Regions from separate parts of the Marinifilum sp. RC60d5 genome, predicted to be linked through region 2. Evidence: riboswitches for the same ligand, from Rfam matches in the RefSeq annotation. Region 2 holds a riboswitch; the other holds the start of a gene.
What was found. A riboswitch is a leader RNA that binds a small molecule or an ion and turns the genes downstream of it on or off. The one in region 2 is predicted to bind cobalamin.
Positions count from the first base shown of each region.

Region 1: another riboswitch for cobalamin. It lies ahead of ACT3CE_RS08980 (TonB-dependent receptor); the one in region 2 lies ahead of ACT3CE_RS06900 (putative transporter).

Region 1 is NZ_JBQTGK010000003.1:344,715-352,523, reverse strand. Features, by position in the region: gene ACT3CE_RS08990 (penicillin-binding protein 1A) at 23-2,422, shown strand; gene ACT3CE_RS08985 (CHAD domain-containing protein) at 2,419-3,222, opposite strand; gene ACT3CE_RS08980 (TonB-dependent receptor) at 3,451-5,604, opposite strand; cobalamin riboswitch at 5,731-5,935, opposite strand; gene ACT3CE_RS08975 (ABC transporter ATP-binding protein) at 6,088-7,107, opposite strand; gene ACT3CE_RS08970 (iron chelate uptake ABC transporter family permease subunit) at 7,116-7,809, opposite strand, start outside.
Region 2 is NZ_JBQTGK010000002.1:712,501-720,309, reverse strand. Features, by position in the region: gene ACT3CE_RS06925 (hypothetical protein) at 1-87, shown strand, start outside; gene ACT3CE_RS06920 (AMP-binding protein) at 360-1,982, shown strand; gene ACT3CE_RS06915 (ATP-binding protein) at 2,038-4,086, shown strand; partial or broken gene ACT3CE_RS06910 (acetate uptake transporter) at 4,348-4,851, shown strand; gene ACT3CE_RS06905 (putative quinol monooxygenase) at 4,996-5,310, opposite strand; cobalamin riboswitch at 5,468-5,655, shown strand; gene ACT3CE_RS06900 (putative transporter) at 6,077-7,732, shown strand.

The DNA of each region.
Region 1 (7,809 bases), on a different contig from region 2:
AACAAATTCAGCAATAATTAGAATGACCAAAACAAAAAAAACAGCAGCTAAAAAAACTCGTGCACGAAAAAAAAGTACAAGTAAAAAGAATTCAAAAAAAAACTCATTCAAACGAATTGCAATTAAATTCACCTTACTGGGTATATTTTTACTAGCTCTGGCTATTGGTGTTCTTTTCTCTAGTGTTTATATTGGCCTTTGGGGAAAACTTCCTGATTATTATACCTTAAAGAATATTAAAAATGCCGATGCCTCTGAAATTTACTCGGAAGACGGTATTTTATTGGGTAGAGTTTATGCCGAAAATCGTACCAATGTAAATTTTAAAGATATCTCTCCTAATGTAATCAACTCATTAATTGCTACCGAAGATGCAAGATTCTATGAACATCAAGGAGTTGACCAGCGAAGCCTTTTGCGTGTGCTGGTAAAATCACTAATCATGCGCGATCGAAGTTCTGGAGGAGGAAGTACTTTAAGTCAGCAATTGGCAAAAAACCTATATCCACGAAGAAATTTTGGTGCTTTTAGCATGCCTGTTAATAAAATAAAAGAGGCAATAACAGCATCGAGATTGGAAAAAATATACTCCAAAAAAGAAATTCTACAGTTATATTTAAATACCGTTTCTTTTGGCGAAAATGTTTTTGGAATAGAAAGCGCATCCCGACAATTTTTCAGCAAACCTGCATCAGCATTAAAAACTCACGAATGTGCTGTTCTTATTGGTATGCTTAAGGCGCCTACCTACTATAATCCCCGTCTGCACCCCGAAAGATCGAAACAAAGAAGAAATACGGTTTTGGGACAAATGGCGAAGTATGATTTTATTTCAGATAACAAAGCTGATCAACTTAAGAAATTACCTCTTGAGCTAAGGTATCAGAAACAATCATCGAGAAGTGGTATTGCAGCTTACCTAAGAGAAAAAATAAGGATTCAAGCCAATAATATCTTAAAAGATTATCCCAAAGAAGACGGAAGCTTTTACGATATCTACCGTGATGGTTTACGAATAAAAACAACTCTTGATTATAAGTTGCAGAATTATGCCGAACAATCGGTATCGGAACATCTAAAAAGGTTACAGGGATTATTTAAAAAACACTGGGGAAATACAGCTCCCTGGTCTGGACATAAAAATCTTATTGAGGAAGCTAAAGAAAAATCTCCACGCTATAAAAAGCTAAAGAAAGAGGGAAAATCGGAGAAAGAAATCACCAAAATATTTAATACCAAAGTGGAAATGAAAATTTTCACCTGGAATGGAGAAAAATCTGTTAAATTAAGTCCCCTCGATTCAATTAAACACTATGTACAACTTTTAAATACAGGTTTTTTAGCAATGGAGCCCAAAACAGGTAAAATTAAAGCCTGGGTTGGAGGTATTGACTTTTCACATTTTAAATACGACCATGTAACTGCCAAACGACAAGTTGGTTCAATATTTAAGCCAATTATATATGCGGCAGCTTTACAGGAAGGTATTTCACCTTTCGAATACTACCCTAACGAACGCAAGGTGTATGAAGAGTACGATAACTGGTCTCCAAGAAATGCCGATAATTTATATGAAGGAAGCTATAGCATGGAAGGTGCTCTTGCCGAATCGGTAAACACTATTGCTGTTGATATTTTACTTGAAACAGGAATTAGAGATGCGATAGTTTTAGCCGAAGAAATGGGGATCAACAGTAATTTACCTAAGGTTCCATCTCTGGCTTTGGGTACTGCTAATATTTCATTACTGGAAATGATTGAGGTTTATGCAACCCTGGCCAATAGAGGTGTACATGTTGAACCCTATTACCTGAGCAGAATTGAAGATAAAAGAGGGAATCTTATTGTCGATCTTTCCAAAACACGGGAAGAAAATCGCTATGTACTTTCTCCACAAAATGCCGATATTATTAATCAAATGCTGCAAGCGGTTGTAAACGAAGGAACGGGAAAATCGCTACGCAATACTTATCGCTTAGAAGGTGATTTAGCTGGAAAAACTGGAACCACAAACTCTCAGGCTGATGGCTGGTATATTGGATACAACTCGAATTTAGTGGCCGGAGCATGGGTTGGTGCCGATGATATGCGTATTCATTTCAGATCATTAAGCTTAGGTCAAGGTGCAAGTATGGCTTTGCCAATATATGGTAGATTTATGAAAAAACTAAGCTCTAATGCTAAGTTTAATAATTACTCTTTCTCTTCAATTGCAAAACCCGAACCCGAGGTGCTTGCAAAATTAAATATTCCTCATTACCTATCGAAAGATAACAGCTTTTTCGAGAATATTTTTGGCGTAAAAACCAAAAAACAAGACAAGTTAATGAAGAGAAAAGCACGTAGAGAGAAACGTAAGACTGAGAAAAAATCAATCTATCAAAAAATTAAAAACATTTTTAAGCGAAAAAATAGAAACTAATATTTTAAAAAATGAGTAAGCATTTGTTGTTTAAATTTCTTGCTTAAGATATTTTTCTCGCTTCTATTTTTATTTTTTATTTCGCGAACTAAAGATTTGAATTCGGAATTTGGTGCCATTGCCTGTATTGTTCCCAGTTTTTGCTCCAAAACGTCTCTATCGTGCCAATTTCCAAGAATTGATTCTGTTTCATTAACAATAGAAAGCTCATTTGCTAATTTATCATCAGAATTTAAGCTAAGCAACAAGTTAAGAATCGATTTAATAATTTTAAAGAATTTTCTCATTTCATGATAATTTTCCTCACCTCTTGACGATGCCCAAAGTTTATAAATTAAATCCAACTCATCATGAATAATTTTATCGGCTGCTTCTCTAATCTCACTCTTATTTATTTTACTAAGAGCAACACCTAATTTTTCTACCCTTTTTTGAAATTTATCAATCTTAAATTTTCCAACAAGCCCATTTAGATCTTTACCAACTTGCTGTTTATTTTCTTCCAGGCTTTTAACCACCTTTTTATGGCCAACAATATTATCTTGCTCCACAATGGCCTTACAAACCTGAATTAATCGCAATCTACCCGAGTATTTAAAGACAGAACGCATTTGTTTTAGAATCTTAGCTATCAGTCTTTCTTCAACCCCTAAATCATCGGCCAATAGAAGTAAACTTCTTATATTTTTAATATTCACACGTAATTTGTGAATATCCTCTTCATTCATTTCTTTTGCTTTTGATAAGTAAAACAAAAAAGAATCAAATTTTTCCTTGTAAAACGAGCTTAAATTATTCATATCTTTTTGTACCTCCCCTTTATTTAATAACAAGATACACAAAATCAGGATATTAGCGAAATAAAGATTCACAAATCCTATTTAAATTACAGTAAACATCTCTTTTGCTTATAGTTACAATTTTAAAACATAGATTCTTAATTTATTTTTCTATTGATAAACAAGAAATTACGATCATAAAAAAAGGCACCTCGCTGAGGTGCCTGAAAATTATTTTCTTAAAATTACTTAGAATTTATAAGCTACTTTGGCTATAATTGCACGACCAGGCATATTATATCCGTCTTTTTCTGAGTAGTTTTCATCGAACAAATTAGTTACTGTAAGCCCAACACTATAATTATCATTTATATTATAGTTTGCACTATAATCAAAAATATAATAAACCGGGTGGCGTAATACATCTTCGTTAATTAAACTAGCTCTAACCTCTTCACCTTTATAATTTATAGGAGCTCTAGTAATATTTGGCCAATTCGAATAATCAGCTGCATACATGTAATTATCTTCATAACGATGACCAACATATCTGCCATTTAATCGAGTCGAGAAACCTTTTAAATTATCAAATTCGATTCCAAAAGATGCATTATTATCTCTAACATAGAACATTTGATCTTTCAAATAAGATCCATCAAATTGCTTACTTTCGACAGTTGCATCTATAATATGAGTGTAATTTAAATAGATACGAAGAGAATAATCGTAATCAGATAAAGCTCCAAAATCATAAGAAGCAAGAACTTCAAATCCATTCATATCTGCTTTATCAGCATTTGCGAATGTTTTATCTCCATTATCTAAATAATCATTTACAATTTTATCAGTATGATGAGTATCAAAATAAGTAAAATCGAAATTGATTCCTTTTTTAAAGTTTTTAAATGCAAAACCTAAATCCCAGGTATTTGATTTTTCTGGGTCTAAATTTGCTTTTCCTACTGTTTTACCAAATGCTGTTTCGTACTCACCAGCTACTTGGAATGCACTTGGTGCAAGAAAAGCATCACCCCAACTAGAATGAACCGATAATCCTCCAACAATATTATACTTTAGACCGATATTTTTTGTAAACACCCAATAATCTTCAGAGCTGGAATTGTTACCAAAAAACTCATTTGCTTTGGTTTTAAACTTTACATTATCACCACGCATACCTATAGAAGCATTCAACTTACCCTCTAAAAATTTCATTTGAAATTGAGAGTATATGCCTGTTGCAATATTATTATAATCTGGTTGAAATGGAGATTCCAAAGTACCTTCGGTAGTATAATTTAAACTCTCATATTTTTGAACATTATTATCAACCCCAATTGCTAAAGTATGATCATTAATCTGAATAGCATCATTCAACTGAAATCCATAATTCTTATAGGTATATTTTGTATCACCATAAGCATCATTATCCAAATCTTTATTTGTTTCATCCTGATTTGAGAAATAAGGAGAAAAAGTAAGATTATGAATACCAGCCTGTCCTTTTACGTCAAACCCTAAAGTATATCTTTTCAAATCTTTAGAGTCCATACCATAAACATGCCAAAAAGAACCTGGTGTTTCGATATCATTTCCGTTATAGTAGGATCCGTTAAGGTTCAATTTCCAATCCTCAGCAAGCTTAATTCCAAGTCTAGCATTTAAACTATGCTTCTGAAATTTAGTGTTTTCCATTCTCTCACCATAAGTTGTAGCATCCAATATGGTTTTTGCATAATCCTCATCGTAAAGATTATTATCACCAACTTTATAATCTTTTCCCTGATTATGGAAAGCATAAGAAAAATCAAAATCTACACTCTCGGATATAGATCCTCCTACGCTAACATTCGCTTTAGAAGTCTGAAAACTTCCATATTCAAGACCAACAGATCCTCCTATTTCTCCATTACTTTCTTTAGTAACAATATTCACAACACCTCCCATGGCATCAGAACCATATTGCGATGAAAAAGGTCCTTTTAAAATCTCTACTTTCTCTACATTATTTAAATCAATACTTGCAATATTCTCGGTTCCTGCAGGTTTTCCATTAATTAAAATAATTGCGTATTTACTTGATGTTGATGCAGCAAAACCTCGAATACCAATACCAGCATTAATCCCCGAATATTGCTGAATATCAACTGATGAATTTCCTTTTAATAAATCAGCAATATTAGCTGCCGGCGAAGATTCAATTATTCTCTTAGTAATTACATCTACTTTTTGCGGTAAATCTTTCATTTTTGCATTCACCCGTGATGCATTTACCTCAACTTCAGAAAGATTTAAGTGTTTTACAGTTGTTGTATCGTTTACATTTTCTGGATTTTCATCAGCTTTAGCTTTAAAACTGAAAATCGAAAGCAATGCAAAAGCTGTTACAATAGTTTTTTTCATAATAGAAAATAAATTAAAATTGATAAACTTATGCAAAACAATCAGGGAGTACTAAAAGAAAGAAATATAGACATCTATGCCTTTAAAACAAATCCTTTAATCTGTTACTCTTGTCCCGAAAGTAATGACTTATGGTTTGCATTGGCAGGTCTTCTGACTTACTCTGCTTTTTCGGCCTTCCCATCCCAGTTTGTTAGGAACAGTGGCATTGTGGTAAAAAAGCATTATTCTGAGCTTACAGCTACGGGAACAGCTCCGGACTCTCACCGGATTCCCTTTTCATCTCAATCTGAAAAACAGATTACAGAGAACCAATCGCGGTGCAAATGTATAAAAAAAACAAAAGCAAGTTTAGAAATCTTGTAATTTAGAATCTATTATATAACATCTAGGATAAAACACTCACAAACAAGAACTAAAGTAAGTCTATTTTACATTCTAACTCTAAATTATTTTTATTTGATATTGGCAAACAAATTTACTTTACTCGTAGTTTTTACGAAGAAGCGATAATAATGCTTTAATACTGTTACATGTACTCGTATGTCCATTAATTACAAGCTCCCAGTTCATTTTTTCTTCTTTCAATATTACCTTACAAGTCTTAACCTCTTCGCAAGTAACAGAATATCCTTCGCGGGATAAAGCTCTTTGTGTCCAAAAGCCCATTACGTCGTTTCCAATAAGCTGAATATTTTGTTTTTTCTGATAGTTCATGATAAAATTACCAGTCTTTCTATCAAAATTGAAGGATTTATTATGGAACGTCTCTTCCATACTTCCATTCAACACCAAATCTTCAGGAGCTCCCACTTTTATTGGCTGATTTAAGGCCATTAACCAAATTAAATCGGCAGCCTGCAAAGCTAAATCCAATTCGTGAGTAGAAAGAAGAATCGCTTTATTTGTCTCTCTGGCCAAACGATGCAACAAACGCATTATCTCCACACGATTAGGTAAATCGAGATGAGCTGTTGGCTCATCAAGCATTATCAATGGTGTATCCTGCGCTAAAGCTTTAGCAATCAACACCCTTTGCCTCTCTCCATCGCTTAACTGATTGACAAAATGATTTGCATAATGCAGCAAACCAACTTGCTCTAATGCCCACTTTATTTTATCATTATCTTGCTGCGACAATTTTCCCATCCACGAAGTATACGGATGACGTCCCAATGATACAATGTGGTAAACCGTAAGGTTTCCTACATCAATTCGTTCGGTTAAAACAATACTAAGAAGTTGAGCTATTTCCTTAAAATTTCTATCCTTAATGGGAGTTCCTTCTACCAAAGTATATCCAGCCAATGGAGTCTGAATTCCTGCAATGGTTCTCATTAAAGTCGATTTTCCTGCTCCATTTGGTCCAAGAAGACAAACCATTTCTCCTCTGTGAATGGTCAAATTTATATCAGAAAGTAAGCACAGCTCTTTTTTTTTCCCTTGCTTGTATCCAATAGAAAGATCCTTTGTCTCTAATATGTTATTTTTTTCTGTTTTCATAAGTTAACCTATCCGCCAAAGGATGCTTTTACGTTTCTACTTCTCATTATCACCCAAATTACTACTGGCCCCCCAAATAAAGCAGTTACCGAATTTATAGGTAATGTATTTTGATTTCCAGGTAACTGAGAAAAGATATCGCAAATTAACATAATTGCAGAGCCTATTAAAACCACAGCAGGCATTAAAACTTTATGGCTTGCGGTTCTGAATATCGCTCGTGCAATATGAGGAATTGCAACTCCTATAAATGCAATTGGTCCTGTAAATGCTGTTAATGTTCCGGCAATTAATGCGGTACTAATAATTACAGCAATTCTAGTTTTATTTACTGATATGCCAACTCCCCGTGCATAGTTTTCTCCCAACAACAAGGCATCCATAGGTTTAATCAATAAAAATGCCATTATTAACCCCATAAAAACAATGGGGCCCATAACTTGCATTTCGTTCCAGGTAACACCAGCCAAGGACCCAAAAGTCCACACTATAAAACTTTGAATTTGTTCTGGATCGCTAAAATATTGTAAAATATTAACCACAGCTCCGGTAATGGATCCAAACATGATTCCAATAATAAGTAAAGAAACACTATCGGATATTCGAATGGAAGCCAGAGCAACTAAAAAGAAAACCAATGAGGCTCCTGCTACTGCTGCTGCTACCAATGCCCAACTACCTAAAAAAGCTGAGATTGTTCCG
Region 2 (7,809 bases):
CATCTTTGGCTCGATGAATATAAAATTTCGGAAATTCAGTTTGGTCCGTTCTGGGAAGATATGAAAACTATTGTTTGGGAAGAATAATTTTACATTTCAATTTCCTGAAAAATAAGAAGCTACATAAAATCTATTCTAAATAGACAATTATTTTTTACAAAAAAGTCAACAAAACAGCCATAGTAATGCCTTTTTTTATATATTGCGACCGTATCACAATACAACTAATATTATCTCCTAATCAAAAGTTACGCTAGTTCTAGCGAACATAAAAAAGATGGTTTTTAAAGTTACAAACTGATGTTATCAATTACATCATGGGTGAATTGCGTTCAGTTCATTCAGGAAAAACCATAAATATGAATAAATTATCCTACGAGCATGGCAGCTCGGAAATACCTTTATTAGGCGAAACAATTACCGAAAGACTAAGAAAAACAGTAGAACAATTTCCCGATAAAGATGCTTTAATAGTTCCTTTTCAAGATTACAGAGTTACTTATCAGGAATTTTGGAATCAGATAGAAGATGTTGCCAAAGGTTTACTTGCATTTGGAGTTAAAAAAGGCGATAGAATAGGAATCTGGTCTCCCAACCGACATGAGTGGGTAATTGTACAATTTGCCACAGCCAGGGTTGGTGCAATTTTGGTAAATGTAAATCCAGCATACAAAGCATCCGAACTAAAGTTTGCTCTTCGCCAATCAGAAATTAGCTTACTGATTATGTCGAAAAATTTTAGAAAGACAAACTATTTCGAAATTATACAGGAAGTTAGAAAATCGTGTATTCACTTAAAACAAATCGTAATTCTCGATCGAGACTGGCAAGCTTTAATCGAAGCAGGAAAAAGAATTACAACAGGAGAAATTGATGAGATAGAAAGTAGTCTTCAGTTCGACGATCCTATTAACATTCAATACACATCGGGAACTACCGGGTTTCCAAAAGGAGCAACACTTACTCATCACAATATATTAAACAACGGCTATTTTATTGGAGAAAGACTTCATTACAATGAAAACGACAGAGTTTGCATTCCTGTTCCATTTTATCATTGCTTTGGTATGGTTTTAGGAAATTTAGCTTGCATAACCCATGGCGCCACAATGGTAATTCCAGGCGAAGCTTTCGATGCCGAAACAGTACTAAAAACTATAGAAGAAGAAAAATGCACCTCGCTTTATGGAGTTCCTTTAATGTTTATTGCCGAATTAGAACATCCTAATTTCGATAAATATAATTTAAGTAGCCTACGAACTGGCATTATGGCTGGTGCTTCCTGTCCAGAAAAAGCTATGCGAGAGGTGCAGGAAAAAATGAATATGAAAGAAGTTGCAATATGTTATGGTATGACCGAAACATCACCGGTATCTACTCAAACTTTTGTGAACGATAAAATAGATAAGCGTGTTGGCACAGTAGGTAGAGTTCATCCTCATCAGGAAATAAAAATTATTAATCCCGAAACAGGTAAAATTGTTCAGCGAGGAGAAAGTGGAGAATTTTGCACCCGAGGCTACTCTGTTATGCTTAAATACTGGAATAACGAGGAAGCAACAAATTCGGTAATTGATGCTGCAGGCTGGATGCATACCGGCGATGTAGCTACAATGGATGAAGATGGTTATGTAAGCATTACCGGAAGAATTAAAGATATGATTATTAGAGGTGGTGAAAATATTTCTCCTTTCGAAATTGAAGAATATCTTCATACACACAGTAGCATAAGCGAAGTATATGTAATTGGTGTTCCCGATTATAAATATGGAGAAGTGGTTATGGCATGGGTAAAATTTAAGGATAGTAAATCGGCAACTGAGGAAGAACTTAGAGAATACTGTAAAGGACAAATTGCCACTTATAAAATCCCTAAATACTTTAAATTTACTACTGATTTTCCGGTAACAGTAACAGGAAAAATAAGGAAAGTACAAATGAGAGAAATTTCCAGTAAAGAATTAGGGTTAGCTGGCAGATAAACATAACCTTTTTATTTACTATACGTACATTAAGATTTACATAAAACTATATTCTGTGACTCTTAATACTACCCAATATACAAATGCAATTAATACCTTATCAGTCTATGAACTTATAAGTTTATTAATTGCATTTTTCTTACTTCCCTCTTGTCGATTCACCGAAAATTATGAGACTAATAAAATTGAACAATTAGGTAAAAACAAACAAGCAATAGAAATTCTTTTTGGCTATGAAGCTCCCCCTAATGCCTATCATAACGAAAATGGCGAATATGTTGGATTACTCATAGATTTTCAGAAAGAAATTGAATCTCAACTAAATTACAAATTCAAAAGCAGACATTTTGATACATGGGCTGAACTAATAGATTATTCTAAAACAGCGCAAAATTTCGTAATTGTAGGTATTGCTGCTTCTTATAAGCGAAAAAATTTTCTTTCTTTCACCAATTCATTTGTTAAAATTCCTTATGTAATTGTCACAAACAAAAATAGTCACATAAGTTCTATGGATGACCTTAAGGGAAAAAAAGTTTGTATTGTTTCAAATTATACGGCTAATGATTATTTAGAAAAATACTATCCGGAAATAATTAGCCATGGGGTTAAAAATGATGTGGAAGGATTACGAGGAGTTGTTTCTAATACCTATGATGCAATGATAATTAATCAGATGTATGCTAGCTATATTATTGAAGAACAAGGAATCACAAATCTTAAAATTGAATCAGAAAGTGGATATATGAATCGATTATCAGCTGCCACATCTATTAATGATCCTGAACTATTTAAACTATTAGACTCGGCGGTAGATCAAATTACCATACAAAAACAAAAACAACTATTTAGAAAGTGGGTATATGCTGTTTCTCCTGAAATGGATTCAAACACTAAAAAAACCATAATTATTATTCTCGCAACATTAAGCATTTGTCTTGTTTTATTATGGATTTGGCTCACTAGCCTTAGACGAATTGTACGAAAACAAACTCATAAATTACAGGAAAGCGAACTTAAATTCCGTAAAATTATAGAATCGTCGTACGATGCAATTTATATAATGTATAACGGACAATTACAAATGGCAAATCATTCATTTATGGAAATGTTTGGCTATTCACAAAGCGAATGTAAATCTCAGCATTTTCTTGTAGAAAAACTGATTCATCCTTCCTCTAGAGCGCAAATTATAAATAGAGTAGAAATGTTAAAAAGAGGTGAAACTCCAGCTAATATTTTTGAAATATGTGGTCAAACAAAAAGTGGTGTAAAATTAAACCTGCAAATTTCCGAAAATTACTTTCGTTCAAATAACATACTAATATCACAAGGTATTATAAGAGATATTAGCCAACAGAAAAAAGATAAAGCAGAACTAATAAAGGCAAAAGAAAAAGCTGAAGAAAGTGATCGGTTAAAATCTGCTTTTTTAGCCAATATGAGCCACGAAATTCGCACCCCAATGAATGCTATACTTGGATTTACAAGCCTGTTAAAGAAAAAAGATATTAATAACTATAAACAAAATCAATACATTAATATTATAGAGGAAAGTAGTACACGAATGCTATCTACAATTAATGATTTGGTAGACATTTCGAAGATTGAATCGGGACAAATGGAACTTGATTATTCTGAAATAGATCTTAATGAAGAATTGCAATACATTGAACAATTCTTTTCCCCCGAGGCTAAGAAAAAAAATATCAAATTAATTTTCACACCTCTTATCTCAAATTATAAATATGTAGTTATAAGCGACAAAGAAAAATTCACTTCTATAATTACAAACTTAATTAAGAATGCGATAAAATACACGAATTCGGGCTCAATTGAATTCACCTACACCATTCATAATAATTTCTTAAAATTTGAAGTTAGTGATACAGGTATTGGAATTGACAAATTTATGCTAGATAAAATTTTCAATCGATTTATACAAGCCGATCATGAAGCAACCAAAGTAATAGAAGGATCGGGTTTGGGACTAGCCATTTGCAAGGCTTATGTACAAATGCTGGGTGGAAAAATATGGGTTGAATCAGAAAAAAATAAAGGTTCTCAATTCTATTTCACGCTTCCCATAAATAAAAAAACATAATAAATTAAAATATACGCAATATTAAAATAGTATTTAACAAAATTCACTATCATACTTATTTTACTTCCATTTCCTCTTGAATTAATTCTAAATTAATGGTTTATAGCATGTTATTAAACCGAAAAATTGCCGTCTCAAGGTTATAAACAATTTGCTATTTTAGCGCGCTGAATCAGGAAAAATAAATTAGCGATGAGTAACGTAAAATTAGGTAATCCGGCTGTTGTTGGATTGGGAGGGTTTGGATGAACAACCCTATTATTACAATTGCACAACATTGGTTTGTGCGGATTAGGCCCGGTTGTGGCGATGGGATTTGTATTTGGCGGACTAGCACAATTAATGGCAGGAATGTTAGAGCACAAAAATGGAAATAATTTTGGCTTTGCAGCTTTTTCGGCTTACGGATCTTTTTGGATTGGTTTAGGAGTTATCTGGATGCTTAACTACTTTGGATTGTATAAATCGAGTACCACTGATGTAGGATACTATTTAGTTGCCTGGACTTTATTTACCCTAATCTTATGGGTAGCTTCTTTCTTTATTCATACCGCAATGGCAACAACTTTTACCACTTTGGTAATTGGCTTTATTCTTTTGGATTTAGGACACTTCGGATTTCCATTTTTAAACCTTGTTGCAGGATATGAGTTAATTATTTGTGCCCTTTGCGCCTGGTACATGATGGCAGCAATTATTATTAACGATGTTGCAGGTCGTACAATTTTAAAAGTTGGAAAACCCTGGATTAAATCTGGAAAATAAAAATTACTTTTTCTTTGCTCTTAACGAGTAAAAGTTTAGTGATATAAAAAGAGGCAAACCGATAAATCTCAAATCAGATCGGTTTGCCTCTTTCTATTAAAAAAAACTTGAATTATTCTATAATACAAAATTATTAGAGTTTAACTAGGCCAACAGCTCCTTGTGCAAGCTAACCTCAAACTCTTTAACATGATATGGATTTCCTTCGTTAAAAAACTCCTGAATATAAGATGAACCATTATGAGCATCGAAAGTTTCCTTATTATACCACTTCTCAATAAATGTAATTCTATTAGGATTTTCAATACACTGATTTAATTCATAACGAATACATCCTCCTTCTTGCAGAGTATATGGAATTAAAGCATGCAAATTTTCAATTAACTGCTCAACTTCTCCATCTTTAGCTATAAATTTAGCAATACACACTAGTTGTGTTTCATTTTTTTTTATTTCCATCTGTTCAATTTTAAAAGGATTCCTATGAATATCAAACATAAGAATTTTTTATCAAACCCCTATTTTTTTATTCATCGGCATTAAAGCGTTACAATAATTTTTATGTTTTAATTTATCACAAAACATTTGCTTTGTTCAAAAAAAATTTCGAATCTTTGCGGCGACAAACAAATAGGATTTTTCGTAAAAGAGAATTAAAAGGGAATCATGTGAAAATCATGAGCTGACGCGCAACTGTAATTCCAAATATATGTTTATAGGATTGATGCCACTGTTTCGAAATATGAAATGGGAAGGCCCTGTAAATAGGAAAGCCAGGAAACCTGTCTTATTTTTAAATTTAGATTGAACTTTCGCGCTATAAAGTATAAATCGGCAAAAATATTCGCTTAATAGCCTATTCTTTCGCCTGCTTTACATTTTTGCGCAAAGCTCTCGATCGTAACTCAATTAAATAAAGTTATGAAAGTTGCAAAACAAACTTCCCGCGTTATGAAGTTTTCATTCCAAATTAAAGCTAAAATTAACCCTATTTTTATAAGGACTACTACGACCGATTCTTCGTCATAAACAAATACTAATCTGCAACTAGGTACTAAGGCTAAAACAAGATTTGCATTTTGTTAATTACAAAACCTATAATTATTTTTATAAAAAATAAGTTCCCTAAGCATTTGGTATCACAAATAGAATTATCTAATTGTCAAACACAAAGTTCTTTTTAACCACTCCGTAATCATTTAACCTAAATAAATCAATACTCTACATGCATTTTTTAGATTTACTCACAAAACCCAGTACAGCATCTTCCATTATCATTATTTGTATGGTTGCTGTGTTAGGTATTTTAATTGGGAAGATTAAATTTTTCAAAATTAAACTGGGCATTGCCGGTATACTATTTTCAGGATTATTAATTGGCCACCTAGGAGCGGTTACCGATCCTCATGTTATCCACTTTATTAAGGAATTTGGATTAATCCTATTCGTCTATTCTATTGGTTTAGAAGTTGGCCCCCGATTTATTCCTTCTCTCAAAAAAAATGGTTTACGTATTAATATGCTTGCCTCAGGAATTGTACTTATGGGATTTTGTACTGCCATAGCTATTAAGTACATTTTTAATGTTCCGGTATCGGTTATTACAGGTGTTATGTGTGGTGCTGTTACCAACACCCCAGCTTTAGGTGCTGCCCAACAAACCATTACCGATGTTCTTAACATGCCTCAAAACACCGAAGTTGTGGGCATGGGATATGCTGTAGCCTATCCTTTCGGGATATTCGGGATAATTATTAGTATGATTCTACTTCGTATATTCTACAAAATAAATATTAAAAAAGAAGAGGAACAATATCGTAAAGAGATAACAGGTTTAGATGGAAATCCAATTGCCATAAATATAGAAATAAGCAACCAGAATCTATTTGGCAGAAATATTGCCTTTTTAATGAGTACCTGTAATAAGGATTTTGTTCTATCAAGAATTAAAAGAAATGGCGAATTTCTCCCTCCTGATGCCGAACTGGTATTGCAATCGGGCGACAAACTATTTGGAGTTTCTACCCAAGCTAATTTTGATAATATTGAACTAAATCTTGGTAAAATTAAACCAACCAAAAATTTAGGAATCACTGGTCGAATGGCAATGCAACAAGTCGTTATTACCAATAAAAAAATAACCGGAAAAAGTATCAAGCAAATTGGTATTTCAAGACGTTTTCCTGTTAACATTACCCGTATTTACCGAAATAGTACAGAACTAGTACCTACCGAAGAAGACAGTATCGAATTTGGGGATACAGTAAGAATTGTTGGTGAAAAAACTGCATTACCCGAAGTAGCTAAACTTTTAGGTAACTCGGTTAAAGATCTTTCTCACCCTAACATTTTACCCATTTTTATGGGGATATTATTTGGAATCATAATCGGACTCATTCCCTTTCAAATTCCAGGATTACCTGCTCCTGCAAAATTAGGATTAGCTGGCGGACCACTTCTTGTTGCATTAATTTTAGGCCATACCGGACGAATTGGAAAACTCGATTTTTATATGACCCCGAGTGCCAACCTTTTTATTAGAGAACTTGGCATAGTCCTTTTCCTTGCCTGCGTAGGACTTTCATCGGGAAAACATTTTGTAGAAACACTTTTGGGCGAAGGATACATTTGGATGATGTATGGTATGGCAATTACGTTTCTGCCTTTAATTACATTTGCAATAATTGCTCGAATAATGAAGCTCAATTACCTTTCTATTTGCGGATTATTGGCCGGATCAATGACCGATCCACCAGCTTTGGAATTTGCAAATTCTATCTCACCAGTTCAGGCTCAATCAACTGCCTATGCCACGGTTTATCCATTGGTAATGTTCTTAAGAGTTTTACTTGCGCAAATTTTAGTCTTAATGTTTAGCTAAAACATATTTTTCCTGATTATAATCTCGACAGGATTATGGTCTGTTTTTCAAATAAACCCCGCATAAAAGTTTTCTCT